2 regions of the Paenibacillus sp. 22594 genome follow, and region 2 is predicted to be linked to the other one. Evidence: a T-box and tRNA genes for the amino acid it is inferred to sense, from the RefSeq annotation. Region 2 holds a T-box; the other holds one or more tRNA genes.
What was found. A T-box is a leader RNA that pairs with one kind of tRNA and senses whether it is charged. The one in region 2 lies ahead of ACTJKB_RS17860 (arginine--tRNA ligase), so its partner is inferred to be a tRNA-Arg.
Positions count from the first base shown of each region.

Region 1 (16,063 bases), on a different contig from region 2:
TTGAAGAGGTTCGCCGCGTGTTCGCGAAGCTGGCCCCGGCCCCACTGCAGACCGGAGTGACCATCGTGCCTGCCGAGCTTGGAAATGATGCGGGTATTATTGGCGCTGCAGGTCTTTTGCTGCGTTCTTAAGCAGATGGAATTATTCATATACTATGTATAGGGAGGGGGCGCTTTGATGACCGAACTGGAACAATCACCGCCCGGTGGTGCCACCCTGATCATTATTACGGGCATGTCAGGTGCAGGCAAGACAATTGCCGTACAGAGCCTGGAAGATCTCGGGTTTTTCTGTGTGGATAATTTGCCGCCGGTGCTGATTCCCAAATTCGCTGAGCTGATAGAGCAGTCCAAAGGAAAAATCGCCAAAGTAGCGCTTGTTATCGATTTGCGCGGGAGAGAATTCTTCACAGCTTTGTCGGAATCACTGTCCTATATCAAAGATGAATCTACGATCGGTTTTGAAATTCTCTTCCTGGATGCAACGGATTCCGTACTGGTACAGCGCTACAAGGAGAGTCGGCGGCATCATCCGCTGGCACCCCAAGGCATGCCGCTGGATGGCATCCGCTTGGAACGTCAGATGCTGGAGGAGCTGAAGAATTCAGCAACCTTATGTTTTGACACCAGCAGCATGAAGCCTGTCCAGTTGAAGGAGAAGATTGTATCGCGTTTTTCCCATCTGGGCAAAAGCACTCTTTCTGTTAATATTACTTCGTTTGGCTTCAAATACGGAATTCCGATTGACGCAGACCTTGTGTTTGATGTTCGTTTTTTGCCGAATCCTCATTATGTGGATCATTTGCGGCCAAAGACCGGTCAGGATAGCGAGGTTTACGATTATGTCATGAAATGGCCGGAGACACAGACGTTTCTGACCAAACTGCTGGATATGCTTCATTTCCTGATTCCGCAATACCGGAAAGAAGGCAAATCCCAGATTATTATCGGCATTGGCTGTACGGGTGGCAAACACCGCTCTGTGGCAATATCCGAATACCTGGGCAAGATGCTGGGGGTTAGCGAGACGGAGTCGGTAGCCGTCAGCCACCGGGACTCCGAGCGTGACCGGCATTAAGAGAGAAGGGGTCAATAGTGGCTGAAGAACAAGGACAACGTCCACGTATCGTCGTTATGGGTGGAGGTACGGGATTGTCTGTTATGCTTCGCGGTTTGAAGGAAAAGCCGCTTGATATTACAGCGATCGTTACGGTTGCGGATGACGGGGGAAGCTCTGGCATACTGCGCAGTGAACTGCAAATGCCACCCCCTGGCGATATCCGCAATGTACTGACAGCAATGGCTGATGTAGAACCACTCATGGCCCAGATCATGAAATACCGCTTCAGCAGCGGAGAAGGCTTGGCCGGGCATAGCCTCGGGAATTTGATTCTGGCGGCGCTTACGGACATTTCCGGTGATTTTGTAACTGCGGTCCGGGAGCTTAGCCGGTTATTCGCCGTGCGCGGACGCGTGCTGCCTGCTGCTGGCGAAGCCGTAGTGCTGCACGCCGAGATGGCCGATGGCTCTATGATCACAGGTGAGTCCAAAATCCCTGAGGCCAGGGGAGTCATCAAACGGGTCTCCCTGGAGCCGGCAGATGTAGAGCCGCTCCCGGAGGCACTGGAGGCTATCCGCAATGCCGACGCCATCCTGTGCGGTCCAGGCAGTCTGTACACGAGTATCCTGCCGAATTTGCTGGTGCCTAAGCTGGCGGAGGCTGTTGTGGCCTCGGATGCGATCAAAATTTTTGTCTGTAACGTGATGACCCAACCCGGGGAAACAGACAACTACACGGTTAGTGACCACCTTCAGGCCGTCTATGACCACGTAGGACTTCATTTGTTCGATTACGTGATCGTGAACGATGGCGAGATTCCCGAGCAGGTACAGTTAAAGTATGCAGAAAAGGGTGCCCGGCCCGTACAGCTTGACCTTGATGTAGTGGATGGTAACGGCTACAAAGTGATTGCCGACAAGCTGGTATTATTCAAGACCTATCTGAGGCATGATACAGATAAGCTTAGTCATCATATTTACCAGCTTGTGAAAGACTGGATTTCCAGATAAGTCTATTTTGTAGGAACATGAAAGAGGTGAGCCCCTTGTCTTTTGCGGCCCTTACCAAAAAAGAGCTGACGATGGTGGAGAGCCAGCCTTGCTGTGAGAAAGCAGAGATGTCCGCGCTGATCCGGATGAACGGTTCGGTGCAGCTTTCAAGCAAAAAGGTAGTGCTCGACATTTCGACGGAGAACGCCGCGATTGCAAGGCGGGTATATTCTTTACTTAAGAAATATTACCAAGTCCATATCGAGCTGCTCGTGCGTAAAAAAATGCGTTTGAAGAAGAATAACGTTTACATCGTGCGGATTCCAAACCGCGTTCAGGAAATTCTCAAGGATCTGCGGATCGTCTCCGAAGGCTTTATCTTCACTGATGGAATCGACCAGGAGATTGTCGGCAAAAACTGCTGCAAACGCGCATACCTAAGAGGGGCGTTTATGGCGGGAGGATCGGTTAATAACCCAGAAGGATCTTCCTATCATCTGGAGATTGCTTCGATGTACGAGGAGCACTGCAAGGCGCTGGTGGATCTGGCAGGTGAATTCCACCTGAATGCCCGCTGTATTGAGCGCAAAAAGGGCTTCATCCTGTACATCAAGGAAGGCGAGAAAATCATCGAGTTTCTGAGTCTGATCGGCGCACATCAAGCACTGTTCAAGTTCGAGGATGTACGGATTATGCGTGACATGCGCAATTCCGTGAACCGGATCGTTAACTGTGAAACGGCCAACCTGAACAAAACCATAAGCGCAGCGGTGCGGCAGATCGAGAATATCAAGCTGCTGCAGCGTGAGGTGGGGCTGGAAAGCCTACCGGATAAGCTGCGCGAAGTAGCCGAGATCAGACTGGCACACCCGGATATCAACCTTAAGGAAGTTGGCGAAATGCTGAAAGGCACAGTCAGTAAATCGGGAGTAAATCACCGTTTGCGCAAAATTGACGAGCTGGCTGATAAGGTTCGGGGCAGTTGATTATTTTTTTTCTAGTGCGGTTGCGGTTATAATGATATAATATTATAAAATTAATGTGAAATTTTTGGGCAGATCTCAAATAGGGGGTAAGCGTTTCATGACAAAGCACCCGGTAGTTGTACGGTTGAAGACGGGGCTTCACGCTCGGCCGGCAGCATTGTTCGTGCAGGAAGCTAACAAATTCTCGTCGGAGATTTTCGTGGAAAAAGACGATAAAAAAGTGAACGCTAAAAGCATCATGGGTATTATGAGCCTGGCGATCAGTTCCGGCACGGAGATTTATATCAGCGCGGATGGCGCCGATGCGGACCAAGCTGTAACCGCTTTGACAAGTCTTGTCAGCAAAGAAGAGCTTGAGAACCAGTAATTGTTGCAAGGCCTTACTTTTAAATGGTATGACAAAAAGCCCTCCGGGGCTTTTTTTAATGTCTGCGTATAGATATGAAGAAGAAAGGACAAGGCTACGACTATGTACTCCGGTGGTCTTGTTTAACTTTTTTTCTTACCTAATGGGTTGATATGCAACTTTTGCCAAGCCGCGCCGTCTAGAGAGTACCAACAACAATTACAAATAACGAAAGGGGATGGCAAACATGAATGCATGGAGCAAAAAGCTCGGAGCGGTAATGCTGGCAGGGAGTTTGATGATAGGGGGTATGGCTTTGAGCGGAGTGTTCCAAGGTCCTGAAAAGGCTTACGCCGCAGAGGAGGCCCAGAGAAACATCGTCAATGTGATTGGCAAAGGAGAACTTTCCATCAAACCGGACGTTGTCTATCTGTCCATCGGGGTGAACACTTCGGCAGCAACGGCGGAAGAGGCACAGAAAACCAATGGAGCCAAAATCGCCAAGATCACCGCGCTACTGAAGACGACTTGGGGCATTGCAGATAAAGACGTTCAGAGCACCCAATTCAGCGTACAACCGAATTACAGCTATTCTGAAAAAGATGGTCAGCAGATTAAAGGCTACATTGCCCAGCATACGTTGAAGGTAACCTATCGTGATCTGACCAAGGTTGGGGCGCTGCTGGATGCTGCTTCTACTGCAGGAGCGAACAATATTGGCAATGCCCAATTTGCCATTGAAGATCCGTCAGCCTTTGAAGCGCAGGTGATTGAAAAAGCCATGACCAATGCAGATGTAAAAGCTGGAGCTATTGCCAAAGCAGCCAAACGCAGCCTGGGCCAGGTCATTACAGTCACTCAGAATGATGACGGCAACAACCCAGTAATCTACATGGAAAATGCGACAATGTCCAAAGCAGTGGCAGATACAGCCGGAGGCACTTCCGTTGAACCGGGAGAAGTGAAGGTTTCAACGCAGCTTAGCGTAATGTATGAGCTGAAATAGTCCGTTATCCTTAAGAGGCGCTTCTTCTGCTGGTTACAGCAGGGAGTAGTGCCTCTTTTTTTGCGGGGAATGGTTGTGAGATCTCTCATTTTGTTTAAAGAAATGTAATAAGCAGCGCTGAAATGATCGGCGAAGCTTAAGAAATTGTAAAGGGCTTTGTAACAACCGATACTCCTGATGTCTTTATAATGGGAAGAGTGGAAACGAGGGCGGCAAGGAGGCTGCTCTCCGGTATTTTGGAATTTTCATCAAATCTATCATCGTACTAGCGGAAGGGGATAATCATATGAAGAACATCAAGAAGAAACAAGCAAAAGCATGGGGTGCAGGCATTATGGCGGCAGGGATTCTGCTAAGCGGAGGGCTTTTGCCCGCAGGGACCAGTCAGGCTGCTTCAGCTGCGGTTCAGGCAAATGCGGAACATTCGCTAGTGGTGCTGAAGGTAAACGGGAAGATCACACCTCAGACTGGTGTGGTCCATGAAGGGAAAGTGTGGGTGCCGTTGACCTTTTTACGCGATTCACTGGGTATGTCCCTGACCTATGATAAGGCAGAAAAGGCCTATACAATCGGTAAAGGAACAACAAAGGTTAATCTGTCTCTCACCGATTACGAAATTTCAGTCCGGGTGAATAATTTTTATTTAAATAATTATCAAGGTCAAAACATCAACAATCGGCTGTTTGTTCCGCTTGATCTGCTGAACGACTTTCTGGGGTATAAAGGGGATTATAATGGGGCTACAGGCCAATTGAATGTCGTCAGCAAACCGCAAAATGCGATCACCATTAAGACAGAGAGCATTGTCAAGGAACGTAAGGACGCACCGATCAAGGTGGATTATCCTCAGATTAGCGGTCTGGCGAATGCCAAGGCCCAACAAACGATCAACGACACAATTAAGCAGACACTCATCAAATTTGCAGCCGAAGCGGAGAAGGAAATTGCAAATAAATCCTCGGACGACCAGCCGTATGAGTTCGACGGGGGCTATGTAATCACTTATAACCAGGACGGCATACTCAGTCTAATCACGACCCAGTACAGCTATCTTGGCGGTGCTCACGGCATGACTTACCGTGATGCGTTCACGTTCTCTCTGAAGGACGGCAAGCGCCTCCTAATCGGGGATTTGTTGAAGGCCAACCCGAACTATAAAAAAGAGCTTAATGCCAAGTTATCCAAGCTAATCAAGGCAGAAGGCGGCTACCAGGGCGGATTCACCGGCCTGAATACAGAGAAGAACTTTTATGTGAAAGACGGGAAATTGGTAGTATTCTTCCAACTCTATGAATACACCGCTTATGCTTCAGGGTTCCCTGAGTATGAGTTCACCTTCAAGGAGCTTCTGCCGGATGGAAGCAGCCCGTTCGCCGGAATGAAATAAGTGCATTCTTTCATAAAACAGAGATTAGCCCGCTCCGCTAATGCCGTGTATGGACACCTTTCCGTTGCCTGACGCCTCCCCCGTTCATAAGCTAAAGGAGAAACCAGCTTATCAAGCGGGGAGGGAAGGAAATGAGTTATCTGTACACGGCCATTGGTGACTCCTTGACGACCGGATTCGGAGCGCTGCCGGGCAATGGCTTCGTACCCGTTTACCGCAGAATGGCAGAGGGAAGGCTCCGCGAACCAATCAGAGCGGTCAACCTTGGTATCAATGGTCTGACTACGGCTGCATTGGAGCAACGTTTAAGCAGTGACCCCATGTTCCGCCAAGCTGTCAGGGATGCAGATATCGTTACTTTGTCCATTGGAGGAAACGATCTGATCAAGGCAGCCAAAGCTGTGTCATTTCGTCCAGGCTACCTGTCTCCAGCGCTGGAACGGGCGCTTCGTGAATGCAAAAGAAACTTCAGTGAGATTATGGGTTCACTCTGGCAGTTGAAGAACGGCAGCCGCCGGCCCTATATTATCCGGATGGTAGGACTCTATAATCCTTATCCTCAGTTAACGGAGGCTACGAACTGGGTACGCCAGTTCAACGGCTATGTTGCGGGTTACAGCAGCAATGTATGCGGGTTTGCCTCCATCTATCATGAGTTCGCAGGTAATGAGCGTGGACTGCTGTCACTGGATCATGTGCATCCTAACGGCAGAGGGTACCGTGTAATCGCCGGGAAGCTAGACGCTTTGGGTTACAGCCGGTTGGGATGACAAACTGCTGCTATATATACAAAAAAGGGCTGCTCTAGACCATAATGGTCCAGGCAGCCCTTTTGCATGTGCTGTGAATTATACGCCTGCAGGCAGCGTCTTCTCAATAACCTTATCGACAATACCATATTCAGCTGCTTCAGCAGCGGTCATGAAGTAGTCGCGGTCGGTATCCTTCTCGATGCGCTCCAGCGGTTGGCCAGTGCGTTCAGATAGGATACGGTTCAGCTTGTCGCGGAGCTTAAGGATACGGCGGGCACGAATTTCGATGTCTGTAGCCTGTCCTTGAGCACCACCCAGCGGCTGGTGGATCATGATTTCACTGTTTGGCAGCGCGAAGCGCTTGCCCTTGGCACCGGCGTTCAGCAGGAACGCCCCCATGGAAGCGGCCATGCCCACACAAATGGTGGAAACATCCGGCTTAATGTATTGCATTGTATCAAATATAGCCATTCCGGCTGTGATGGAACCGCCAGGGCTGTTCACATACAGGTGAATATCCTTATCCGGATCTTCGGCAGCCAGGAAGAGCATTTGTGCGATGATGGAATTGGCTACCACGTCATTAACCTCCGTTCCGAGGAAAATGATGCGGTCCTTCAGCAGGCGGGAATAGATGTCATAAGCGCGCTCACCGCGGTTGCTCTGTTCTACTACCATAGGAATATAACTCACGTGGAAAACCTCCTTGAATTGGTTCTTCGAATGTGTTCATTTTTTACTGTTACCGTATTAACCACATGATAAACAAATTCAAACAAAAAGTCAAAGAAAGTCAAACTTAGTTAATAAAAAAAGAGCCAACAAGCGGCTCTTTGGTTAAATACTATAGGTGATGACTGCTAAATTATGTACAAAAGTGAAATTAATGGCGCGCCCGCCAAGAATCGAACTTGGATCTCAGGCTTCGGAGGCCTACGTCATATCCATTGGACCACGGGCGCAACAAAAATTATTATAATCTATTTAGGGTTCAAATGCAACGGCTTAATCACACTGCTGTAAAAATATCTTTGTCTTCTTCTAATAATCGGCCTCCAGCGTTCGGGGAAATTCATTTACAAGGCTTTTATCCGGGAGTCACAGGACTTTCAGCACTTTCCATGACGCGGCAGATGTATAAGATGAAAAGAGGTTGAGAATTATAGTCTCGGAAGACTTGCACTCCGCGTAATATTTGGGTAGAATATGGGTGGGACTTAAAAAGTTAACCCGGGACGTTTTAAGACCATGGACAAGGGAATAAGAGGAAGACGAAGTTGCAGGAGTGAAAGCATGCGTAATTTATTAGAAATCCAAAAGCAGCTTCTGCCTGATCTCATGGAAACCCTTAAGAGACGTTACACGATTCTACATCAGATCATGCTGTCCGATATTATTGGGCGCAGAACGCTTGCCGCATCGCTGGATATGACAGAGCGGGTGCTGCGCGCCGAGACGGATCTTCTGAAATCGCAAGGGCTCATTGAGATCGAGAGCGTAGGCATGCGCGTAAGCGATGCGGGGCGCAGACTGCTTGACCTGCTGGAGCCAATCGCCAAGAGCCTGTTTGGCCTGGATGATCTGGAAGAGAAAATTCGTACAACGTATGGTCTGAACAAAGTTATTGTTGTACCTGGTGATTGCGAAACGTCGCCGTTCACGAAGCGTGAGCTGGGACGCGCGGGCGCCAAGGCATTGCTTGGTGTACTGCGGTCGGATGATACCATTGCCGTTACGGGGGGTTCAACGCTTGCTGAAATGGCTGATCAGCTCACACCTCCGTTATCCCTTTCCTATAAGAACGCTTGGGTTGTCCCGGCGCGCGGGGGATTGGGTGAGAGCATGGAGATCCAGGCCAACACCATTGCTTCAAAGATGGCCAAACGGATAGGAGCGAATTACCGCCTACTGCATGTGCCTGATTTACTTAGTGAAGATGCTTACCAGTCACTGGCGCTTGATGCAAATATTGGAGAGATCGTGCAAATTATCCGCAGATCACGAATTATTGTGCATGGTATTGGGGATGCCATTGAAATGACCCGCCGCCGCAAGCTGGATGAGACTACAGTCTCGGAGATTCAGGAAGAAGGGGCGGTTGCCGAATCGTTCGGCTATTATTTCAATGAAGAAGGTCAGGTTGTTCATACCATGCTGACTATGGGGCTCCGCCTTGAGGATATTATCCGCACGGATGTGGTTGTCGGGATCGCCGGAGGCAAACGCAAGGCCAAAGCCATCCATGCGATGCTGCGGTTCGGGCAGGAGGATATACTCGTTACAGATGAGGCGGCTGCTGTCGAAATTGGCAAAGAAATTGACAATCAGATCCAGGCAGTCCTATAGCTTCCAGAATATGGAGAGCAAGCAAAGGACTTATGCATTATACTTAACATTGTTGTCTTGACGAGCCTCACGGCCTGTCTTGAATAAATAAAACGAAATCTAGGAGGAACTATTCAATGAGTGTAAAAGTTGGTATTAACGGTTTTGGACGTATTGGACGCCTTGCATTCCGCCGTATTCAAAATGTAGAAGGTATCGAAGTGGTAGCAATCAATGACTTGACTGACGCTAAGATGCTTGCTCATTTGCTTAAATATGATACAACTCAAGGTAAATTCCAAGGGGACGTTGAAGTGCATGACGGCTTCTTCAAAGTTAACGGCAAAGATGTTAAGGTTCTTGCTAACCGCAACCCTGAAGAACTTCCTTGGGGAGAGCTTGGCGTTGATATCGTTCTGGAATGCACAGGTTTCTTCACAACTAAAGAAGCTGCTGAAAAGCACCTTAAAGGTGGAGCTAAGAAAGTAGTTATCTCCGCTCCAGCTACAGGCGACATGAAAACTGTTGTTTACAACGTTAACGATGACATCCTTGACGGTTCCGAAACAGTAATCTCCGGCGCTTCTTGCACAACGAACTGCCTTGCTCCAATGGCAAAAGTCCTGAACGACAAGTTCGGAATCGTTGAAGGCCTGATGACTACTATCCACGCTTACACAGGTGACCAGAATACTCTTGATGCTCCACACGCAAAAGGCGACTTCAGACGTGCCCGCGCTGCTGCTGAGAACATCATTCCTAACACTACCGGTGCTGCAAAAGCTATCGGTCTGGTAATCCCAGCACTGAAAGGCAAACTTGACGGTGCAGCACAACGTGTGCCTGTAGCGACTGGTTCCCTGACTGAGCTGGTTACTGTTCTGGATAAGAGTGTAACTGTTGAAGAAATCAACGCAGCAATGAAAGCAGCTTCCGATCCAGAAACTTACGGCTACACTGAAGATGAAATCGTATCTTCCGACATCAAGGGTATGACTTTCGGTTCCCTGTTCGATGCTACACAGACTAAGGTCCTGACTGTTGGCGACAAACAACTGGTTAAAACTGTTGCTTGGTATGACAATGAAATGTCCTACACTGCACAACTCGTTCGTACTTTGGAGAAATTCGCTAAACTGGCTCAATAATATCGATTTCATATAAGCGTAACTATAGAGCGGAAACAGACTTTCCTTGTTTCCGCTCTTTCTAAATGGATTCGTGAACGAACCAATTTTGGGTGTGGAGGAAATGTTAATCATGAACAAAAAAAGTGTCCGTGATGTAGAAGTAAAAGGCAAACGCGTATTCGTGCGTGTGGATTTCAACGTGCCAGTGGAAGACGGTAAAATCACTGATGATACCCGTATCCGCGAAACCCTTCCAACAATTAAATACCTGATCGAGAACGGTGCAAAGGTCATTCTGGCCAGCCATATGGGCCGTCCTAAAGGTGAATTCGTCGATTCCATGCGTTTGACATCCGCTGCTGTCCGTCTGTCCGAGCTTCTCGGCAAACCGGTAGCCAAGGCTGATGAAGCGGTTGGCGAAGCAGTAAAAGCGCAAATCGCTGAACTGAACGAAGGCGACGTGCTTGTGCTTGAAAACGTACGTTTCTATAAAGGTGAAGAAAAGAACGATCCTGAATTGGCTAAGCAGTTCGCAGAACTGGCTGATCTGTTCGTCAACGACGCATTCGGCGCGGCTCACCGTGCACATGCTTCCACTGAAGGTATCGCTCACTTCCTGCCGGCTGTATCCGGTCTTTTGATGGAAAAAGAATTGTCCGTTCTGGGCAAAGCCCTTTCGAACCCTGAACGTCCTTTCACTGCCATCATCGGCGGATCTAAAGTTAAAGACAAAATCGACGTTATCGACAACCTGCTGACTCTGGCTGACAACGTATTGATCGGCGGCGGCCTTTCTTACACCTTCACCAAAGCTCAAGGCTTCGAAATCGGTGAATCCCTGGTAGATAACGAGAAGCTCGAAGCTTCGCTCGGATTTATCGAAAAGGCTAAAAAACTTGGCAAGAACTTCCTGCTTCCGGTAGACGTTGTTGTAGCTGACAAGTTCGGCGCAGACGCGAATACCAAGGTAGTAGATATCAATGAAATCCCAGCAGGCTGGATGGGTCTGGACATCGGTCCTAAGACTCGCGAACTCTATGCTGATGTGATCAAGAACTCCAAGCTGGTTGTATGGAACGGACCTATGGGCGTGTTCGAAATCGACATCTTTGCTGAAGGAACCAAGGCTGTAGCTCAGGCTTGCGCAACAACCGAAGGTTATACTATCATCGGCGGCGGTGATTCCGCAGCAGCTGCAGAGAAATTCCACCTGGCTGACCAGATGGACCACATCTCCACTGGCGGCGGCGCATCACTCGAGTTCATGGAAGGCAAGGCTCTTCCTGGTGTAGAAGCACTGAACGACAAGTAAGACGTAGAAGGTAGAAGGAGGCAATCCATTACTATGAGCAGAACACCTATTATCGCCGGCAACTGGAAGATGTTCAAAACAGTTTCCGAAGCGGAAGGCTTTTTCGCTGAAGTCAAAGGCCAAGCAGAAGTGGAAGGCGTAGAAACCGTAATCTGCGCACCATTCACGAACCTGCCGGCACTGGTTGCAGCAGCCAAAGGTACTAGCATCAAGATTGGCGCACAGAACCTGCACTTTGAAGACAACGGAGCCTATACAGGCGAAATCAGCGGCGTAATGCTGAAAGACCTTGGCGTAGACTACGTGATCATCGGCCACTCTGAGCGTCGTGCATACTTTGGTGAAACGGATGAAATCGTGAACAAGAAGATGCATGCGGCATTCCGCCACGGCATCACTCCAATTGTTTGTGTAGGCGAAAAGCTCGAAGAGCGCGAAGCTAATCAGACAAAAGACGTTTGCAAAGTCCAGACCGAAGGCGCATTTGCCGGCCTTAGCGCGGAGCAGGCTGCAAGTGTAGTTGTTGCCTATGAGCCAATCTGGGCTATCGGAACAGGTAAATCGTCTACTTCCCAGGATGCTAATGAAGTTATCGCCTACATCCGTACGCTTGTAAAAGACCTGTACGATGAAGCGACTGCTGAAGTTGTGCGTATCCAATACGGCGGTAGTGTGAAGCCTGAGAATGTTACGGAGTACATGAGTCAAAGCGACATCGACGGCGCGCTCGTCGGCGGTGCCAGCCTGCAGCCTGCTTCGTTCGTTTCATTAGTTGAGGGGGCGAAGTAAGGATGTCAGCACCAAAACCCGTTGCTTTGATCATCATGGATGGTTTCGGTCTGCGTAATACGACTGAAGGCAACGCAGTTGCCCAAGCCAACAAGCCTAACTATGACCGTTACCTGAAACAGTATCCGAACACTACGCTTACCGCTTGCGGTGAAGCTGTGGGCCTGCCGGAAGGACAGATGGGGAACTCCGAAGTGGGTCACCTTAACATCGGTGCCGGCCGGATCGTATACCAGGACCTGACCCGTATCGATAAATCGATCCGAGATGGGGAATTCTTTGAGAACGAAACACTGGTTGCTGCTGTAAGAAGCGCTAAGTCAACCGGCAAGAAGCTTCACCTGTATGCGCTTGTATCCGACGGAGGGGTGCACAGCCATATCAAACACCTGTTTGCAATGCTTGATCTGGCCAAGAAAGAAGATATGCACGAAGTGTATATCCATGCTTTCATGGATGGCCGCGATGTTCCTCCTGATAGTGGACAGAAGTTCGTTCAGGAGCTGATCGCCAAGATTGAGGAAGTAGGGGTAGGCAAGATTGCTACGGTATCCGGACGGTACTTCGCGATGGACCGTGACAAACGCTGGGAACGTGTAGAGAAGGCTTACCGCGCTATGGTTTATGGCGAAGGCCCGAAATATACCGATGCCCTGCAGGCGATCACTGGATCTTACCAGAACTCTGTGTATGATGAATTTGTTGAGCCTAGCGTAATTGTAGACAGCGAAGGCAAACCGACAGCGACTGTTGAGAGCGGCGATTCCGTCGTGTTCCTCAACTTCCGCCCGGACCGTGCCATTCAGTTGTCCCAGGTATTTACGAATTCGGATTTCCGCGGTTTCGACCGGGGTCCATTGTTCCCGCAGAACCTGCATTTTGTATGTTTGACTACATTTAGCGAAACGGTTCAAGGCTATGTGGCGTATTCGCCTAAGAACTTGGACAATACGCTGGGTGAAGTGCTTGTACAGCAGAACAAGAAGCAACTGCGTATCGCGGAAACCGAGAAGTATCCGCACGTAACCTTCTTCTTTAGCGGTGGACGCGATGAAGAGCTTCCTGGCGAAACCCGTATCCTGATCAACTCGCCAAAAGTGGCAACCTATGATCTTCAGCCTGAGATGAGCGCATACGAAGTGGCGGCGGCCTGCGTAGCGGAGATCGAAGCGGACAGACAAGATGCCATTATCCTGAACTTTGCGAACCCTGACATGGTAGGACACTCCGGCATGCTGGAACCAACCATCAAGGCAGTAGAAGTAACGGATGAATGTGTGGGTAAGGTTGTGGATGCAGTCGTAGCCAAAGGCGGCGTTGCTATCATCATTGCCGACCACGGTAATGCGGATATGGTGTTTGACGAGAATGGTCGTCCGTTCACGGCACATACCACCAACCCGGTTCCTTTCATTGTAACCACCGAAAATGTTGTACTGCGCGAATCCGGTATTCTCGCAGATGTGGCACCGACTATTCTTGACCTGATGGGACTTCCGCAACCTGCGGAAATGACCGGACAGTCCATGATTGCCAGCCGTAAATAGGCAGTACCTTGCAAGACTATAACCTATATTAAAAGGAGATTAACTTACATGACTATTATTTCTGATGTATATGCACGCGAAGTCCTTGACTCCCGCGGTAACCCTACTGTAGAGGTTGATGTTTATCTGGAATCCGGCGCTAAAGGCCGCGCTATCGTTCCTTCCGGCGCCTCCACTGGCGCTCATGAAGCTGTAGAGCTTCGTGATGGCGACAAATCCCGTTACATGGGCAAAGGCGTTCTGAAAGCTGTTGAGAACGTAAATGAAATTATCGCTCCAGAAGTAATCGGTATGGACGCTCTTGACCAGGTGGGCATCGACAAATTGATGATCACTTTGGACGGAACTCCTAACAAAGGCAAGCTGGGCGCTAACGCAATTCTGGCAGTATCCATGGCCGTAGCCCGCGCTGCAGCAACAGCTTTGGATATTCCTTTGTACGTATACCTGGGCGGATTCAACGCTAAAACTCTTCCAGTGCCAATGATGAACATCATCAATGGTGGTGAGCACGCTGACAACAACATCGACGTTCAAGAATTCATGGTTCTTCCTGTAGGTGCTCCAAGCTTCAAAGAAGCTCTTCGCACAGGCGCAGAAATCTTCCACAACCTGAAATCCGTATTGCAATCCAAAGGCCTGAACACAGCTGTAGGCGACGAAGGCGGCTTCGCACCGAACCTTGGTTCGAACGAAGAAGCAATCACTACAATCATCGAAGCTATCGAAAAAGCCGGCTACAAACCAGGCGTTGACGTATTCCTCGGTATGGACGTTGCTTCCACTGAGTTCTACAAAGACGGTAAATACACACTTGCCGGCGAAGGTAAATCTTACACTTCCGCTGAGTATGTTGACCTGCTTGCTTCATGGGTTGAGAAGTACCCAATCATCACAATCGAAGACGGTATGTCCGAAGATGACTGGGATGGCTGGAAATTGCTTACTGAAAAATTGGGCGACAAAGTCCAATTGGTTGGTGACGACTTGTTCGTTACGAACACTGAGCGTCTGGCAACAGGTATCGAAAAAGGTATCGGTAACTCCATCCTGGTTAAGGTTAACCAAATTGGTACATTGACTGAAACTTTCGATGCTATCGAAATGGCTAAACGTGCTGGTTACACAGCAGTTATCTCCCACCGTTCCGGTGAATCCGAAGACAGCACAATCGCTGACATCGCAGTTGCAACTAACGCTGGTCAGATCAAAACAGGTGCTCCTTCCCGTACAGACCGTGTTGCTAAATACAACCAGTTGCTTCGCATCGAAGATGAACTGGGCGAATTGGCTCAATACAACGGCCTGAAATCCTTCTACAACCTCAAAAGATAATTCCTTTTGAGCACTGGTATACAGAGCCTGCCGATTCCGGCAGGCTTTTTTTGTCTATCTGTTCTCAATTGGTTGTATTCGCATCTTGGCTATGATAAAATTAAAATGCTGTTTATGAAACGTGAATCCCAAATTAGCATAGATAGTGATGCTTGGACGTAGGAGGTGGAAGTGAATGGATATCTTTTTGAAAGTAGTGCTCCTGATTTTTTCCGTCGGTCTGATTGCGGTCGTTCTTCTGCAAAAAGGGAAAAGCGCAGGTCTTTCCGGTGCCATCTCCGGCGGTGCTGAGCATCTCTTCGGTAAAACAAAAGCACGCGGTATGGAGCTCGTACTGCAGCGTGTAACGGTTGGACTGGCAGCAGGATTCTTCATTATGTCGATCCTTGTGGCCGTTCTGGTAGACTAGATTACTAACAGCAAGCCTTCACTCTGTTCTCTATAGAATGGGGCGGAGGCTTTTTTGTTAGGAGCCTAGAACGTATACGATTAAAGGGGCCCCGCAAAGTACCTGAGTAAGCTTTATGCCCAGGTCTGCTTTGTGGGGTTGTTTTGGAATATACAAGTTTTGCAGTTGAGAAAATTTTGTGCTGTGTTAACCGTCGGTTGATCATAAAAGGGATGCCGGGGATTGATTTCGTGTATACTAGGGTATGAGTATATAATGGTAAAATTTACTGGAATACGCACAGGCAATAGAGGACAAGACATACATATATGCCAGCGGCATACGAATGCTGCGGAGGGCCGAGGTGACGAAATTGATAACACAGGAACAATTACTGGATTTCATGCGGGAAACCGCTTATAAACCGCTCACATATGACGAACTGGTGAGCCATTTCGCGATAGAGGAGAGCGAGTCGTTCAAAGCATTCGAGGATTTGCTGCTCCTGCTGGAGCAGGATGGAAGAATGATATTGACCCGCAATGCCCGCTATGGGGTACCAGAGCGCATGGATATGGTGCGTGGACGTGTGCAGGCACATGCGAAGGGGTTTGCTTTTCTTATCCCCGATGACCGCGATCATCCCGATATCTATATCAATGCCAATGACCTGAAGGGTGCGATGAACGGCGATATCGTGCTGGTTCGCATT
Region 1 covers NZ_JBQENA010000007.1:384,098-400,160, reverse strand. The annotation lists gene ACTJKB_RS22775 (ROK family glucokinase) at 1-131, shown strand, start outside; gene rapZ (RNase adapter RapZ) at 178-1,077, shown strand; gene ACTJKB_RS22765 (gluconeogenesis factor YvcK family protein) at 1,134-2,069, shown strand; gene whiA (DNA-binding protein WhiA) at 2,105-3,034, shown strand; gene ACTJKB_RS22755 (HPr family phosphocarrier protein) at 3,132-3,401, shown strand; gene ACTJKB_RS22750 (SIMPL domain-containing protein) at 3,628-4,386, shown strand; gene ACTJKB_RS22745 (PdaC/SigV domain-containing protein) at 4,673-5,773, shown strand; gene ACTJKB_RS22740 (GDSL-type esterase/lipase family protein) at 5,905-6,543, shown strand; gene clpP (ATP-dependent Clp endopeptidase proteolytic subunit ClpP) at 6,622-7,218, opposite strand; tRNA gene ACTJKB_RS22730 (tRNA-Arg) at 7,413-7,487, opposite strand; gene ACTJKB_RS22725 (sugar-binding transcriptional regulator) at 7,819-8,871, shown strand; gene gap (type I glyceraldehyde-3-phosphate dehydrogenase) at 8,988-9,998, shown strand; gene ACTJKB_RS22715 (phosphoglycerate kinase) at 10,111-11,292, shown strand; gene tpiA (triose-phosphate isomerase) at 11,326-12,081, shown strand; gene gpmI (2,3-bisphosphoglycerate-independent phosphoglycerate mutase) at 12,084-13,628, shown strand; gene eno (phosphopyruvate hydratase) at 13,677-14,963, shown strand; gene secG (preprotein translocase subunit SecG) at 15,139-15,372, shown strand; gene rnr (ribonuclease R) at 15,725-16,063, shown strand, end outside.
Region 1: it encodes a tRNA-Arg, which carries the amino acid that the T-box ahead of ACTJKB_RS17860 (arginine--tRNA ligase) is inferred to sense. The anticodon was not compared.

Region 2 (16,063 bases):
AAGGCTGTTTGTGCGTCCGGAGGATGAGAAGCCCAAACGGTTCGTTGGAGCATAGGCATCGAGAGCATTCGCTTCGCAATCAGCCTAAACGGGCTGTATCCCTTCCGGGACGTCACTGGACAGCCTTCCTTCGGGAAGGCTGTTTGTGCGTCTGGGGGGGAGGAGAAGCCCAAATGGTTCGTTGGAGCATAGGCATCGAGAGCATTCGCTTCGCAATCAGCCCAAAGGAGGCGGGGCACCTTCACATTTCAGGCTTTATTTCGTTACGTCTGTTATAAATAGGAGGAAACAGACCCGCTATTTCAGGTGGATTCCTCAATATACCTGGAATAAAGGGAATTTATCCCTTTAATATCACCAGAAGTCTATTGGAAAGGGGTTATGGCCTAAAATAGAGGGGGGATTTGCCTCTATTTACCTGAAAATTACCTCCCACTCCAGATTAGAGGGTGTTCTACCCGCTATTTCAATTTTTTCGCTCGTTTTTGCCGGGACTCCGAAAATATCCACTCATCATCCCAACCTTTGTCCAAGTCTCCGTCCAAGTCATCCCAACCATCGCCCAACCTTATCCAACCCCATATTAGTAGGTAGGGTCAAAAAATATTGTAGCTCTAATTCATGTTCAGCGTGGAATTGCTACATCCGGTCGGGCTTCGGCAGTCCGAGTACGTCCAAGACCTCGCCTAGGGTATTCTGAAAGCGCCGGGTGAGCCAGATCCGGAAGCGGATGGAGGATTTCTCTCCCTTAAGGATCGGACAGGTGGAATAAAAGTTGTTGAACAGTGAGGCCAGGGTATGAGCATAGTTGCAGATACTACCAGGCGTCAGCTCGCGGCTCGCCGTATAAAGGGTGTCCTCCCAGGTGCTGAGCTGTCTTAGCAAGGCTAGCTCGGCTTTCTCCAGCTGTGCCGGGAATTGGGGGACTGCTTCCTGTTCCGCGGGGGAGTCTGCTTTGCTGAGCACACGGCCCGCGCGGGCGAAGGTGTACATCAGATAGACCCCGGTATTACCTGAAATCTCTGTGGCCTGCTTGAAATCGAACACAATCTCCGTGCCCAGATTGAAGCGCAGTAAGTAATAACGGATTGCGGCGGTGGCGATGAGCCGGCTGGAGAGGCCGGTTTTGTCGGAGCGGGTGGCTTCGATGGTGCTCTCCATGAGCTGGACCAGATCGCTCACCTTGACGCCAATCCCTTGGCGGCCGGACATGGCGTAGGAGCTTTTGCCCTCTGAAGTATCGATGCCAAGCTCAGCGGCGGAAGCCGGACTGAGTGAAACTACACCGTAGCTGACATGATTCAGCTTCTCTGCCTGCTCTGCATACCCCAGTACCTCAAGCGCCTGCTTCACCATCGCCTGCGGGTACTCCTGCCGGTAGTCGATGACATTGACCACTCTGTCCGCCTTGCCAAAAGCCATAGGGCCTCCAGTCAAACCGGTTGTCCACAGTCCCGAGTTAAATTCGCTGTAGCTGAAATCCTTGTCCAGCAATCCGAACTTCCAGAGATGATAGGCAATATCCTTGGCAGTGTAGGTCAAAATTCCGTTAGAACGCACCAGCACCTTGTCCTTTTGATGATCCTCCGACTCGTTCTCCGTCCCCTCAGCCGCCGGTTGTTTCAGGATCCAGCACCCTGCTAGTTTACCCTCTGTCTCTTGGACGAATACTGCAGTCTCTTTTAGCAGACTGAAGGCAGATGACCAGAAGCCTCCCTTTAAAATACTGCTCTCCCAGACCAGAAGATCGTACCCGATGCCGAAGTTGTTCATCTCCGCGACATGCTCTTTTACGATCCGTTCCGCAACCAGTTGGCCGAGCCAGGCCGTATTGCCGTGGCCTTCCTCCAGTTCATGGAGAATGTCGGTCCGTTTATGGACCCTCTCCGGCTGCTCTGCATACTTCTTGTTGACGGCGGCATAAATATCCCAGCAGTAATCCCCGAAACGGACATGCTCTCCTGCCAGCGGCACATGAAGCAAGCCCACTACCGTATCCGCCAGTTGATTGCCCAGATCATCCACATAGTTGTGGACTTCCACGTTGTACCCTGTTTTCCGCAAAATTCTTACCAGTGCATCCCCGATACAGGAGTTTCTCAGATGGCCTATATGCATGGATTTGTTCGGGTTCACGCTGGTATGCTCGACAATAACTTTTTCCCCGCTGCCCGGAGGCAGCTCAAAAGAATGGCCCGCCCACTCCTGCCAGTTGATGTACATATTTATAAATCCCGGAGCAGCGATCTCGATACGCTCGAACAATCCTCCGGTAACGCCCATTTGCTGAAGCTCTGCGATGATTAGTCCGGCGATGGTCATGGGGGCTTTGCGCAGCTTTTTGGCCAATTGCATGGCAATGTTGCTTGAATAATCACCGAAATCGGCGTTCGCAGGCTGCTCCAGTGCAACGGTTACCGGTTCAGCAGATTCTGCGCCAAGGCTATTGATTACTTTGTTTACGCTTTGTTCCAAATGGTTGCTAATCAGTTGACTTAACATTGGATTCCCTCCTTAAAATACAACATAGCTGCCAATTCACAGGTCCCGGCAAACACAAAAAAGCCCCGTCTCTAAAAGAGACGAGGGCATAAGCGCTCGCGGTACCACTCTCGTTGCCGAACACCGGGTTCAGCCACCTCACAGGTTAACGGCCTTCAGCCGGGGCTTCCTACTGCCAGTTCAGAAGTCCATCTCCCGGGTGCGCTTCATGACAGGATCTGTACCGGCTTACACTCTCCCGGCTCGCTGGGGACTAGGGTCCTGGATCACTACTTTCCCGTTCATCGAATGTAGATTGATTTTTATCAGTATAGCGAATTTTTGGAAGAAAGCAATAGCCATTTTGTGGTGAGGCCAAACCAGGCATCAGGACGCTGGAGAATAACCGATCAATCTGCAGCAGGTGCGCCGGTCAGATTCTTAATGTCTGTCGAGCCGTAAATCAGCAGAGCAATTACGATTATAAGCAGAATACCGCCGGAAAATTCCTCTCCGTCAAAGCTGTCCATCCGTCAACGCGCCTCCTTTTTGTCATTTTTCCGGGCTTCAGGAGTTATCAGTTTTCTTCTTCAGGGCGGTCATGATTTCGTTCAAGGTCAAGCTGCTGTTATCATCCAGAAAACTGACCAGCTTATCTACATTGTTAGAATTGCCGGAGCTTAAATCGCCCAAGGATTTATACTTTCCCACCAAACTGACGAATAGGGAAGCATCGGTATACATCTGGATAGAATCAACCCGCAGTTTGCCGGTCAGGAGCAGTACAGCCACTGTATATTCCAATCCTTTTGGAATTTGCTTGTTGGGATTAGCCGGTTGTTTGTTGGCACCGGTCTTTTTCCCCTTTCCAGGAGGGGGCATAGAACTCCCTTCTTCCATAAAACAATCTATTTCTACACTCTATGCTCTTGCGCTGATATCGGTGAATGGAGCCTGTCTTCTGTCCACACGGTTAGCAGCTTGCTCGAATATGAATATATTGTGTGACTAAGATCAAACACTGCAAGAGTCTTAGCTTCATAGGCTGAATGGTGAATAAAAGAAAGGAGGAATGGGACAAGATGGCCATTTTATCAACGGGGCCCTTGGAGAACAATGCGGTTCTGGGGGTTAGACCCACACAGCTGGTGACGGTGAAAATGGTATGCCGAAATACAGTGGGTGCTGTCACTGTAACCATTCAAGGGTATGTGCTTGACACTACAAGAACGTTGTATGTAAATGAAACGATTAATATCGGACCCGATGAAGTCGTGACGAGAAATTATTTTGCTGATTTGGATGCCTTCGAGTTTGTGTTTACAACCGGTTCTGGAGATGTGGAGGCTGTTGGAATATCCGTGTGGGGCAAACAATCGTCTGGTCAGCTGGTCGGAGCACACCGGGTCGTGGAACACGAGAAAACAAGTCAGGATGCATAATATGAAATCAAATTAGAATTGGAGTGCCGTAGAACAGGGACCTTCCGGCCTAAATGAGAAGGTCCCTGTTTTGTTATTTGGAAATGATGACTATTTCCTGCTGTCGATCAGATCATCAGAATCTCGCGGATATCCTGCTCTGTTAGGGAAGATAAGGCTTCCTGCCCCGGCTCGATGACTTCATCGATCAGATTTTTCTTCTTCTGCTGCAGCTCGTACATTTTATCTTCTACCGTGCCTAGAGCAATCAGCCGGATCACCTGCACTACTTTCTTTTGTCCGATCCGGTGTGCCCGGTCTGCGGCCTGCTGTTCGACGGCGGGATTCCACCACAGATCATAGAGAATGACGGTGTCTGCTCCGGTCAGATTCAGGCCCGTCCCCCCGGCTTTGAGCGAGATGAGGAACAGGTCCCTTTCTCCTTCATTAAAAAGTCCACACAGTTCAACCCTCTTTGAAGCAGGAGTATGGCCGTCCAGATAGAAATGTGAAATTCCCTGTAAGCCCAGCTCACGGCTGATCATCCCAAGCATCTCGGTGAATTGTGAGAAAATCAACATACGCTTGCCAGAGCTGCGGCATTCCTCGATAATCTCCAGCAGCTGCTCGAATTTGCCCGATCCTCCCGTATAGCCATCCACAAAAAGTGCAGGGTGGCAGCACAGCTGGCGCAGACGGGTAAGTCCGGCAAGCACCTTGATTCGCCCATTGCCGAACCCATTGCCGAACTCATCGCTCTCCAGATGCTTGAGCGCTTCCTTCCGCAGCCTGGCGAGATAGGCAACATACAGCTTTTTCTGTTCCGGCAGCAACTCGGAGGCCTGAAGGGACTCGATCTTTTCCGGCAGCTCTTTAAGTACATCACTTTTCAGGCGGCGCAGCAGAAACGGGCGGATCCGCCTGGCGACAGTCTCCCGGGGCAAATCGTGAAAGGCTTTTTTGCCCGGGAACAGTCCGGGAAACACGACGCCGTAGATCGACCAGAGATCCTCCAGCGCATTTTCAACCGGGGTTCCGGTAAGGGCGAAGCGGTAGCGCGCCTGTAATGCTTTTACTGCCTGTGCAGTCTGGGTGGCATGGTTCTTAATGACCTGCGCTTCATCCAGAATGAGTGTATGGAAAGACCGCTTAACGTATAGTTCGACATCACGGCGCAGAAGCGGATAGGAGGTAATCAAAACATCACAGCCTGCCGCATTCCGCAGCGTCCGGCTCCGTTCGGTCAGGTTCCCGTCGGCGATAGCCACTTGGATCTGCGGAGCAAAGCGCTTCAGTTCGTTCTGCCAGTTGTAGAGCAGCGAGGCAGGTGCAACGATAAGCGCAGGCAACCCGTTCTTGCGGATATCTTCCAGCTCTGAGAGCAGGAAAGCGATGCTTTGCAGCGTTTTGCCCAGCCCCATATCGTCGGCCAGGATGCCTCCAAAACGGTAGTGAGCCAGCGTCTTCAGCCACTGGAAGCCATACTGCTGGTAATCCCGCAGCACCGGAGCTAGTGTCTCCGGGAGCGGAAAGTCAAGATTCTCCGGACTGTGCATGTTCGCCAGAAGACGGCGGAAGGAGCGCCCAATGCGGATAGCATCGGTACCTCCTTTGCCAGTATCGGCATCCAAATGAAGGCCCTGGATTAAAGGCAGAGAGAATTCTGCACCAGGGATATCGGCAGTCCCCATCCCGAGCTCGTTAATGAGTGCGATAATTTCCTGGAACTCGGCGGTTTCAAGCGGCAGCAGCGCCCCGTCGGGCAGGCGGTAATACTTGCGCTTCTCCTGCAAGGACTTCAATACCAATACGATATCTGACTCGGGAATGCCGTCCATAGCGAATTTGAAATCAAGCCAGTCAGTTTTTTCATTCCAGGTCAAACTGGCCTTAGGGACGCACGTACCGGTAGGCATCCTCAACTTGACAGCAGTAGTCGCATACACCTGCAGCAAGGGCTCCAGCAATGGAATCGTATGGTACAGGAAGTCATATTCCCCTTCCTCGTCGTTCATAATATAGCCGCTGTCCGTCCGGGCAAAAGACTCATGGGCCATCAGCTCCAGAATCCGCTGCTCGGTTTCACTATCCCGCATGAGGATAACTTCATCGCCGCGGTCTCGCACCTGCTCCTCCAGCGGATTGACAACAATCGTTCCGTACTGAAATTCAAGCCCTGCCAGCAGCCGGTCCCGCACCCGGTCCAGATAGAGTCTGGCTTGCAGCTGCGTCTGTACAACCCGGTCCGCAATGGCAGCAGCGATATGAACCTGTCCCAGCTTTTTGAGGCCGGGAATCACCTTGTCCATAAAAGTCTCCATCTGCCCCGGAGCGATAACGATTCCGTTGGTTCTGGACTCGGCCAGCATTTTCTTCAGCTCAGAGAGACGTATGCATTCCTGCACCGGCAGCTTCAGCAGCTTGCTTTCAGACAGTACAAGCCCGTAATCCTCCATGACTGTAAGTTGTGCCAGTCCCTTAATATCCAGCCGGTAGCCTGTTTCTTCAGCCTCATCGAACTGAAAACTAAGCTTGGGAAGCCCGATTTCAATGGGAATGCCTGCGGTGACCGTGTCGCCAGCCTGCCAATGAACAGAAGAGGATGCCCCTAGAACAGGCAGAAGTGACTCCCAGAAAAAAGGCGGAATGGCCAGCACCCGCTCTCCGCCCATACTTCCTGAATAAGAGGAATAAGGCGCGGCATTGCCCTGATAGATCCGTTCATTCAGAAGAATCTCGATCAGCTTCAGCAGCACGGCATTGTCTTCCTTCTTGAAGCTGTGCAGGGCAGGGTCATAGATGAAATGCTTGGAGAATTCAAAGGGTTCGCCGCGGTGAACGCGTTCCAGAAACGGTCTTATTTTCTGGACAATGTAGAGGCGTTTGGGACCCACCTTCAGTTCAAGGCCGAGCATGCGGTTGCCAAAGTTATAGGAAAAGGGTTTGCAGATAAATTCCATCTCCAGCGGGATTCTAACATCTACATAGGTTCCAGCGCCGCTCGGGCGTTGGCGGCTGTTCCCGAACAACCCCAGCATGCTGCTTACAAGATGCCGGTCATTTGATGCATCAGCTAAGTTTGATGAATTTCTGTCCAAATGACGCGGGAACAGCACGCCTGTCTTTCCTGTATATACTTCATGATTGCTGCGGTCTTCATCCGGCTCCATTCCAGATGATTGTCCGTCCACGTCTTCCTCGGTATAGAGGATAGATACCAGAACTGCGGCAATATGCTTGCAAAACGGTCCACCGTGGGAATACGCGGGACAGGAGCATTTGCCGTTCACATCTCCGTCGCTGTCTATGGTAAGCATGATATCGTAAGGCTCCAGTCCGTAGACAGTAGCCTGATATTTCGAATATTCCAGTCCCTCATTATCCTCTACGGCGGCCAGCCGGACCTTTCCACCTTCATAATCCTCTGAGCCCCGTTCAAAAGCTGCCTTGCCGCACAGCAGCCTGATTACCCGTTCCGGCACATAAAAACTCACCGCATGATCACTTCCTTCATATCCTTAATTCCTGAATTGCTATAGCTTCCATATTAGCAGAACATGCGTACGCCTTCAAAGCAGGAATCAAGTGGAAACGGCTTCGCCGTCCTTTTTAAGGGACGGAATCCGTTTCAGCGAGAAATATAAGGATGATTTATAGCGTGAAACATATAAATCCTTATATTTAGAAAAAGCCATCCTCTACCTGCAGATCTGCAGGTAGAGGATGGCCGTGGGTCACGGGCGATGTGCTTAATTCGATTGGATGAGCCCGGATTTCTGGAGGAGTCTTTGCAACATTACGGCTACTTCGGCTCTTGTAACATAAGATTGTGGAGCAAGCTCAGTTCCGCTGCGGCCTGTGATCAGACCTGCCTGCAGGCTGGCGGCAATACTGTCCAGCGCCCACGCAGAAGCTTCACCCGTATCGGTGAAACTTCCAAGAAGTTCAGCTGTGCTGCTGCTTGAGAGTTTCGCTGAAAGCCCTGTGAGATGCATTGCCTGTGCAATCATGGTCATCGCCTGCTCGCGGGTGATGAAATCATCGGGCCGGAAGGTACCATTTTCGAATCCGCTGACCAACTGGTAGCGGTAGGCGGTTTGCACTGCGCTGCTGTACCAGTCGGAGCTGCTCACGTCCGTGAAAGGAGTAGAGCCGTGAGCCGTGTTAAGTCCGAGTCCACGAACCAGAATTGTGGCGAACTCGGCGCGGGTAATCTCACGGGTAGGAAGGAAGTATCCGTTCCCGCTGCCGTCTATAACCATTCTTGCCCCCAGGTCATTGACGGCAGTTTCTGCCCAGTGTCTGGACATATCCCTGAATTCCACCGGATGGGAGACAACAGCATAGGTGCTATTGGTGAGACTGCTGATGACTGCAGCATAACCCCCCTCCTGCTGCACAAACCGGGTGGGAACATGGCGCACAGTTCCGTTTGTTTCAATCACAATGCCGGTAGCGTTGCTTATAATTGTACCGGCTGGAAGAGAGAAGCTCCGTTTCACATAAGTGCTGAAGCCGGACAGGCCGGTGGTTTGGCTGCCGTGAATGAGCTTTACCGAGAAGTCGAGAGGCTCGGCTAGGAACGTGAAGCTATGTTCGGCAGCGGCAGCGCGGGCTGTGCTGTCCAGGCTTGGGTCAAGAGCCGCAATCTCAATTTGAATGCGTACTTCTGCTGCGGATACGTTCGCTCCGAGCTGACCTGCTATCGTATCCCAGCTGATATGCTGTAAGGGAATAATATAGGTTGCTTTGCCGTTGTGAACAGACAAAGCTGCCTGATTCTGCTGCAAATATTGAAGCAGCTGTCCGTTAAGCTCTACGGTCTGTACTTCCGAATGATTTCTAAATTCTATGGAGATCTCGGCGCCAGACGGCTGTGCACCGAGTATTCCTTCGAGCTTTCCTTGTTCCAGAATGAGGGTGGAGTGCTGCCTGTTATTGTCCCGGACAATGGATATAGCCCCCAGATCTACAGGTTTGCCGTTCACAAACATTAATACGCTCGGTACCGCCACGGCTGTTGATGACGGTACACTCGGCGTCACGGGTGTTGCGGGTTCTACAGGATCTCCGCCTCCACTGGTTGGAGCTATTGGCGTTACAGGATTAGAAGAGGCAGACCCGGGACTCTTCCCTGCTCCGTTTATAGCTGTGACGGTAAACGTATAGGCCGTTCCGTTCACTAATCCGGTTATGGTAATCGGACTGACAGCGCCCGTTGCAACGCTGCCGCCTGGTGAAGCTGTAATCTCGTAGGAGGTAATGGCGCTGCCACCGTTGTCCGCAGGAGGAGCAAAAGCTATAGTCACCTGGCCGTCTCCCGCAGTGGCGTTGAGTACGACTGGTGCCGCAGGAATCGTTCTCGGTGTGGCGCTGACTTCATTGGATGGTGCGCTGTCGCCGCCAGGATTGGCAGCCTTGACGGTAAAATAATAGGGGGTTCCATTGGTCAGCCCCGCAGCATCATAACTATAGACCGAACCGGTGACTGTACCAGAGGGTTGTTCGTACTTTCCAGGTACCGAACTTTGGTAGATGGTATATCCCGAGGCACCGGCTGCCGGTTCCCAGTGCAGGTTAATCATGCCGTTGCCGGGAACGGGGGTCTCCAGCACTGGTGCACCAGGCGCAGGGACCTGCGGCGTAGCGCTGACTTCAGCGGAAGCCGGGCTATCCCCGCCGCCGTTGACGGCCTTGACGATGAAATAATACGTCGTCCCGTTGGCGAGGCCTGTGGCATCGAAGCTGTAGACGCTACTAGCCACCGTTCCGGCAGCGGCTCCGTACTCGCCGGAGGCCACGCGGGTATAGACTTTATATCCGGTAGCTCCGCTGACCGTAGTCCATACCAGCCGCACCTGACCGTCACCTGCGGTCACCGCTTGCACAACCGGCGCACCCGGCGCAGGAACCTGCGGCGTGGCGCTGACCTCGGCGGAGGCTGCGCTGTCTCCGCCGCCGTTGACGGCCTTGACGACGAAATAATACGTCGTCCCGTTCGCGAGGCCGGCTGCCGAATAGCTGTCGGCAGCCGCGCCCAGGGTCGCCAGTGCGGTTCCGTAGGTTCCCGGAACCGTGCTGGCGAAGACCTTGTATCCGGTCGCGCCGCTGACCGGGATCCAAGACAGCGTGACCGCCGCATCCCCGGCGGCCGGCGCGGCCAGTACCGGCGGTGTCGTATCCTTCACCGCCAACGTGAATAATGGATGGCTTCCCGTATCCATGACAAGTTCAAATACATGCTCCCCTATCGACAGGGTGGACAGGTACTCTTTATGGAAAGTCAAAGTGCTCCCGGACACTGTATAGGCGGTGGTATCTACTACAGCTCCCCCCAGCTTCAAACCGGTCAGCAGATTTCCGTTCAGGGTCAGCTCTGCCTGAACATCCCGGTAATGGCCTGCTGAGGTATTGAAGGCATATTGATCAAAGCTTCCCGATGCAGGAGTAAGTGTGCTGTCCTGTACTCTTCTCACTGTGAGACTGTATATGTTGGAATAGCTGGTGTCTTCAGCAGACACTTTGATGCGGATGGTGTTGGTACCGACGGTCAGAGGGACGGCTGCACCCTGCCCATCCGTTACTGCCCTATAACTCCCGCCATTAACACTGATCTGGATCTGGCCAGCGGCGTCCGACAGGGTTGGCGTTACCGTCAGGCTGCCGGAGCGGACATCAGCCAGTGTATAAGCATTTACAAGGCTGGAAAAGCTCTCACTCAGGCTCCCCGGCGAGACTGAGAGCTGAGACAGGAGCGCATTGTTGCTTTTTCGGTGAACATTCAGGCGGTAGAGCTTCTCAGTGATTCCGTCCTGGGCGGTTACCTTAATTACAATCGTATGATCTCCAGGGCCTAACGCCAGAGGAGCGCTTTGGGAGCCGCTGATTATAGGGTCATAGCCGCTTTGGCTGTTTTGAATGCCTACGGTTGCTGTGGAATCTGAAGTGGTGGGGATTACAGTAATGCCGGTGTCATAATCAACATCCGGTAACGTATAGCTTGTCACAGCGGACTGGAAAGAAGGGGTCAAGCTGAGACCTTGGACGGACAAGGCACTCAAGTTGGTATTGGTTGAGGGCAATCCGCGGGTGACGGTAAGAGCATAGGTATTGGTGTTCGAACTATCCTGTGAGTTGACCTCGACATACACCATATTGCTTCCCACATTAAGCGGGACAGAAGAAGAAACACCGCCTTGGGCACTGTCACCGCCAATACTTACAGCAGCGGCCGGATCATCCGCTTCAGCAGTAACCCCGAGATTACTCTCCGAATAGGGAACGTTTAAGGTGTAACTGGTAGTTGAGGGGTTGAAGGCAGGAGATATGTGGCCTGCGCTTACGCTTAAGCTTCGAAGATTTGCATCATCCGTCTGCGGATAATAGACCTGGACGGTATAAATTTTAGCAGTTGAGCTATCGGATGAAGTCACTTTGTACTGGAAGATATTGTTTCCCCGATTGGTTGCCAGATAGCCTGTCGAGACGTAAGAGCCAATGGGTGTCCAGGAGCCTCCATTCATTGAATATGCCAGAGTTGCTCCTGAATGGGCCGGAATGGCTGCGGCGTAATATCCTATTTCCGAACTGCGCATATGTACTGTGTATTCCGTGATCTCAGGGGAGAAGGCAGGCGAAAGCTCACCTCCCCCCTGATAATAGTAGCTCAGAGTAGCATCGGAATTCGATACATCTGCCTTAGCAACCCATGGCAGAACAATAGCCAGCATGGACACAGCCAGACAGGTGGCCAAATATCTTACGATTCTCATTAATAACCCTCCGTATGTATAAAAATGATAATTGCTATGATTTTTATCATTATATCATACGGATATTTGATGAAATCGGGATTTTAACAAAATTTTCTGTTCATTATTAGTGATTCTCACGCCGTAATGCCGGACCGCCGATTCCATGCAGCATAAACTCAATAGTCAGGTTGATCTCAGCTTCATCATCCCAGTCTTTGTCCGGCATCAGCAGCAGGCGTGCCAGCAGATACCCGATTATGGAGGAGATGGTGAAACGTATAATTGAAGGGGTGGGGACATCTGCCACCTCGCCCTTTTCTTTGAAATGATCGGTGATATTCGTTACCCGCTCCATTATATTGTTCATAACATTTTCAATGAACTGTTCCCGAAGAGCCGGCTGGAAGGGGATTTCCTGTACGAATATTCTCAGGATCTTAAAGTTTTTGCGGGCGAACTCCAGGCGGTTCACCATAAAGGCCCGCAGGAACGCTTCATAGCTCTCAAAAGGGACATCCAGCACTCCGCCGAAATTGCGCAATACGAAAGGCGCGATCATCTTGGCCATCGCCGGGCTTACAATAGACAGCAGCAGCTCTTTTTTGGTTTTGTAGTAGCGGAATATGGTACCTTCTGCCACTCCCGCTCTTTGGGCAATTTCACTGGTGGCGGCAGCAGCGTAGCCCTTTTCGGAAAAAATCTCAATTCCCGCCTGCAGAATGGCTAGCTGCTTGGGTGTCATCTTTTGTTCTTCACTGATGGCCAGCAGCTCCTCGATCCATTCTTCCTGATCTTGCTGCTCTGCCGCTTTTTTCTTTTCCATGCGGTTGTCCTCCCAAAACTTTTCCTTCAATATAGTCTACCACAGGAAATTTGAAGTTTACATTTTACGGTGTTTACGCAGAGCCAGCACATTAAGGAGCATGAACAGTAGGGAGAAGCCAATCAGCGCATAGACATCAAGGTCGATGGCGTTCCAGCCTTTGCCGCGGATCATGATATTCGTCAGCGCTTCCGAGCCATAATAGATCGGTGTTGCCAGTCCGACGCGCTGCAGCCATAGGGGAAGGGTATCCAGCGGGAACAGACCACTCAGAAAAATCTGCGGAACAATAATCAGCGGAATGAACTGGATCATCTGCAGCTCATTGGCGGCATATGCCGAGAGCAGCGTGCCCAGGGTCAGCGCCGACATGGAGAGCAGGAGGGTCAGCAACAGCACATAACCGAAGCTTCCCGCCATCATAATACCGAGCACCTGGATAGAGAACCAGGAGATCAGCAGCGCCTGGAACACGGTGAAGATACCGAATCCGCAGACATAGCCAAGCACGATCTCCCAGCGCTTCAGCGGGGTGGAGAGCAGACGCTCCAGGGTTCCGGTAGTCCGCTCCCGCAGGAAGGATACACCGGCAATCAGGAAGACGAAGAAAAAGATAAATACACCGATCATAATCGGACCAAAGCGGTCAATGGTCTTCATATCCTCAGCGCCGTACAGATAGCTGATCTGCGGCTGCAGCCGGCCTTGTCCGGCATCTGCCGGGTGAAGATTCTGCATTGCTGCAGTCAAAGCCATAAGCACCGCTCGGTTTGCAGTCGGATTGCTGCCCTCAAGAATAACCTCGGGTGTCGTTCCGCTTAGCGTAATCAGGGCATCCAGCTCACTTTTCTGAAGGTCGGCTTTGCCGAGGTCTGCTGATTTGTATGCAACAACCGTGGCGTTCTGCGCTTCGAGCGCGCTGGTGAAAGGGATCGCTTCGCCGGAGACGCCGATTTTCGGCTCATAGGCATTTCCATTGAACACCAGACTCATCAGGCTGAGCACGAGAAGCGGGGCAATGAACATGAGCGCCATTGTTCTTTTATCATGAATGAATTGCTGCAGGATTCGCAGGGTAATTGCGCGTACTCTCATCGCCGGGCACCTCCATAATATAGAAAAGCGTCTTCCATTGAAGCTGCGCCTGCAGATTGCAGCAGACCTTCCGGAGAATCCACAGCCAGCAGCTGTCCGTCCCGGATCATCGCGAGCCGGTCACATTTTTCCGCCTCGTCCATCACGTGGGTAGTCAGCACAATGGTGGTGCCTTTTCCGTTCAGCGCCCGCAGCTCTTTCCATATGGACTTTCGCAGTACCGGATCAATGCCCACGGTAGGCTCGTCAAGAATGAGCAGCGGCGGTTCATGCAACAGGGCGATAGCCAGCGACAGGCGCCGTTTCATTCCGCCGGAATATTGATCCACGCGTTTTCGCAAATGCTCCTGCAGGTTTACAATTTCCATCACATCGGCGATCCGCCGGGTACGGTTTCCGCCTTTAAGTCCATAAAGGGAGGCAAAGAATTCCAGATTTTCTTTGGCGCTAAGCTCTGTGTAGAGTGCGTCCGACTGTGCCATATAGCCGATTTGCTGCAGCAGCGAGAGCTTGGGCACATGGGTACCCAGCACCTTCACCTCTCCTGAGGTAACTTCATCGATGCCGGTCAGCAGCTTCACGAGAGTGGTTTTTCCTGAGCCGGAAGGGCCAAGAATACCAAAGGTTTCGGCCTGCTCCACCTGGAGTGAAATATCCTTCAGCACCTCTCTGCTGCCAAATGCGCGGCGGACATGGGTTACAGTAATCACAGGATTTACTTGGTTCATGTCAATCTCCTCGATTCCAAATTTATGAGTGAGTACTCACTCATTATTCTATAACAATCCGTTTCAGATGTAAATTTCTTTTTCGGCAGTGAATCTCTAACGGAAAGATTTTTTTAAATTTTAACCAAAAAGGGTTTTAATCTGTGGAAGTTCAGGGTAATTATGGGTATCAGTGAATATTCTAATGATATACATTCCATATTGGAGGGGTTGGGAGATGACCTACGGAAAGGTTATGCTGGGCTTGCTGATATTGGTGGCCGCGGCAGGACTTGGTGCATGCAGCAATCCCGGAAGTGAGGCGGGCGGAGGGCATTTTCGCACTTTGGAGCAAGAAGGAGTGGACAAGCCGCAGTATCTTCCCAGGGATTTGCCGATTCCAGCCGGTGCGGGTATTACTTTTACTGAGGGTGAGGCGGCCCACGGAAAAAAATCCTCCATGCTGATCTATGAAACCCGGGAAAGTATGGATGAACTAGGCAGCACCTATCAAAAGTATGTAAATGACAAAGCGCTGAAGCGCGGGACACAGATTGTGGACAGGAATAACATGATTATTAGTGGCAAGGTTCCTGATGCTTATTCCTATTCTATTATTGGCACCAGCTCGGCTTCGAATCCCGGCAGTACCGAAATTATCGTAACTTGGATTGAGAATTAACGAATTTAACCTAAAATTTACCTTAAGGCCGACCTTGATTACTCAGGTGCGGTCTTATTTGTGCAGTTAATATTTCCATAACATTCCTCTCGAACAGAATTGACACTCGTGGATGAAAATAACATTAGCAGTTACCTATAGGAAAAGGGTGAGTCTAATTGAGAAATAGTAAATGGTTCAGCGCGGCTTTGGCTTCAGCACTTCTCGTAACTGGAGGAGCGGGAAGTATTTTGGCAACAAGCAGCAGTGCTAATGCTGCCGCCGTTAAGACCACAGCAGTCAAGGAAGGCAGCACCACCTGGACTGTGAACGGAACGCCAGTGACCCTTAGCACTATTGACAGCAATGGCTACAAGCTGTACTCGCTAAGTCAAGTGGCAGGAGAGCTTGGCGCCAAGCTGATCTTAGGCAGCAGCGGTTTTGAACTGAACGACAGCAAGGGATTACATAATGTAATCATTAAAGCAGGTGCAAAAAGCTATCAAGTAGATGGTGCGGCACAGCAATTCACCGTTGCACCTGTCCATTATAACGGTAAAACGTATGTAGAGCTGACTAAGCTGGTTACTTCACTAGGCGGAGAGCTGCAGGCTGAAGGTCAGACGATTCTGAGCTTTGCCCGTCCAGAAGGCCAGTTTGATACGCTGCACTGGAGTGCCAATGGAAGCATTATTGCGAACAAAAGCGATTCCGAAACAGCTCAGCTGTTCAAATTCCGCACATACCCTGGCGACTACGAGGTTTTCTCTTCCAATGAAAGCGCACTGGATTTCGCAGTTTCCGCAGATCAGAACTGGGGCGCGTTCACCGATGAGACAGGCCAGCTGAAGCTGATCAACCTCGCCAGCGGAGCCATCTCAGCACTGGGGACGGATACCAGCGTGAAGACGGATCTGGTCTGGTCGCAAGACGGCAAGACCATCTACTTCATCCAGGGCGACAAGCAAGAGAAGATCGCTCAAATCTCCGTAGAGACCGGTGCCGTCAAAGCACTGCTTGAAGATAAAGTGGAGAATAAATCGGAGCTGCGTCTGTCTGCTGATGCCAAGAGTGTTGTCTACATTGTTAACGTAACCGGGGTTGCCAAAAATGATGCTGAC
Region 2 covers NZ_JBQENA010000005.1:119,542-135,604, reverse strand. The annotation lists gene ACTJKB_RS17860 (arginine--tRNA ligase) at 640-2,502, opposite strand; T-box leader at 2,576-2,796, opposite strand; gene ACTJKB_RS17855 (hypothetical protein) at 3,049-3,363, opposite strand; gene ACTJKB_RS17850 (hypothetical protein) at 3,564-3,923, shown strand; gene ACTJKB_RS17845 (DEAD/DEAH box helicase) at 4,031-7,396, opposite strand; gene ACTJKB_RS17840 (cadherin-like beta sandwich domain-containing protein) at 7,652-11,674, opposite strand; gene ACTJKB_RS17835 (TetR/AcrR family transcriptional regulator) at 11,781-12,479, opposite strand; gene ACTJKB_RS17830 (ABC transporter permease) at 12,537-13,574, opposite strand; gene ACTJKB_RS17825 (ABC transporter ATP-binding protein) at 13,571-14,302, opposite strand; gene ACTJKB_RS17820 (hypothetical protein) at 14,520-14,963, shown strand; gene ACTJKB_RS17815 (TolB family protein) at 15,122-16,063, shown strand, end outside.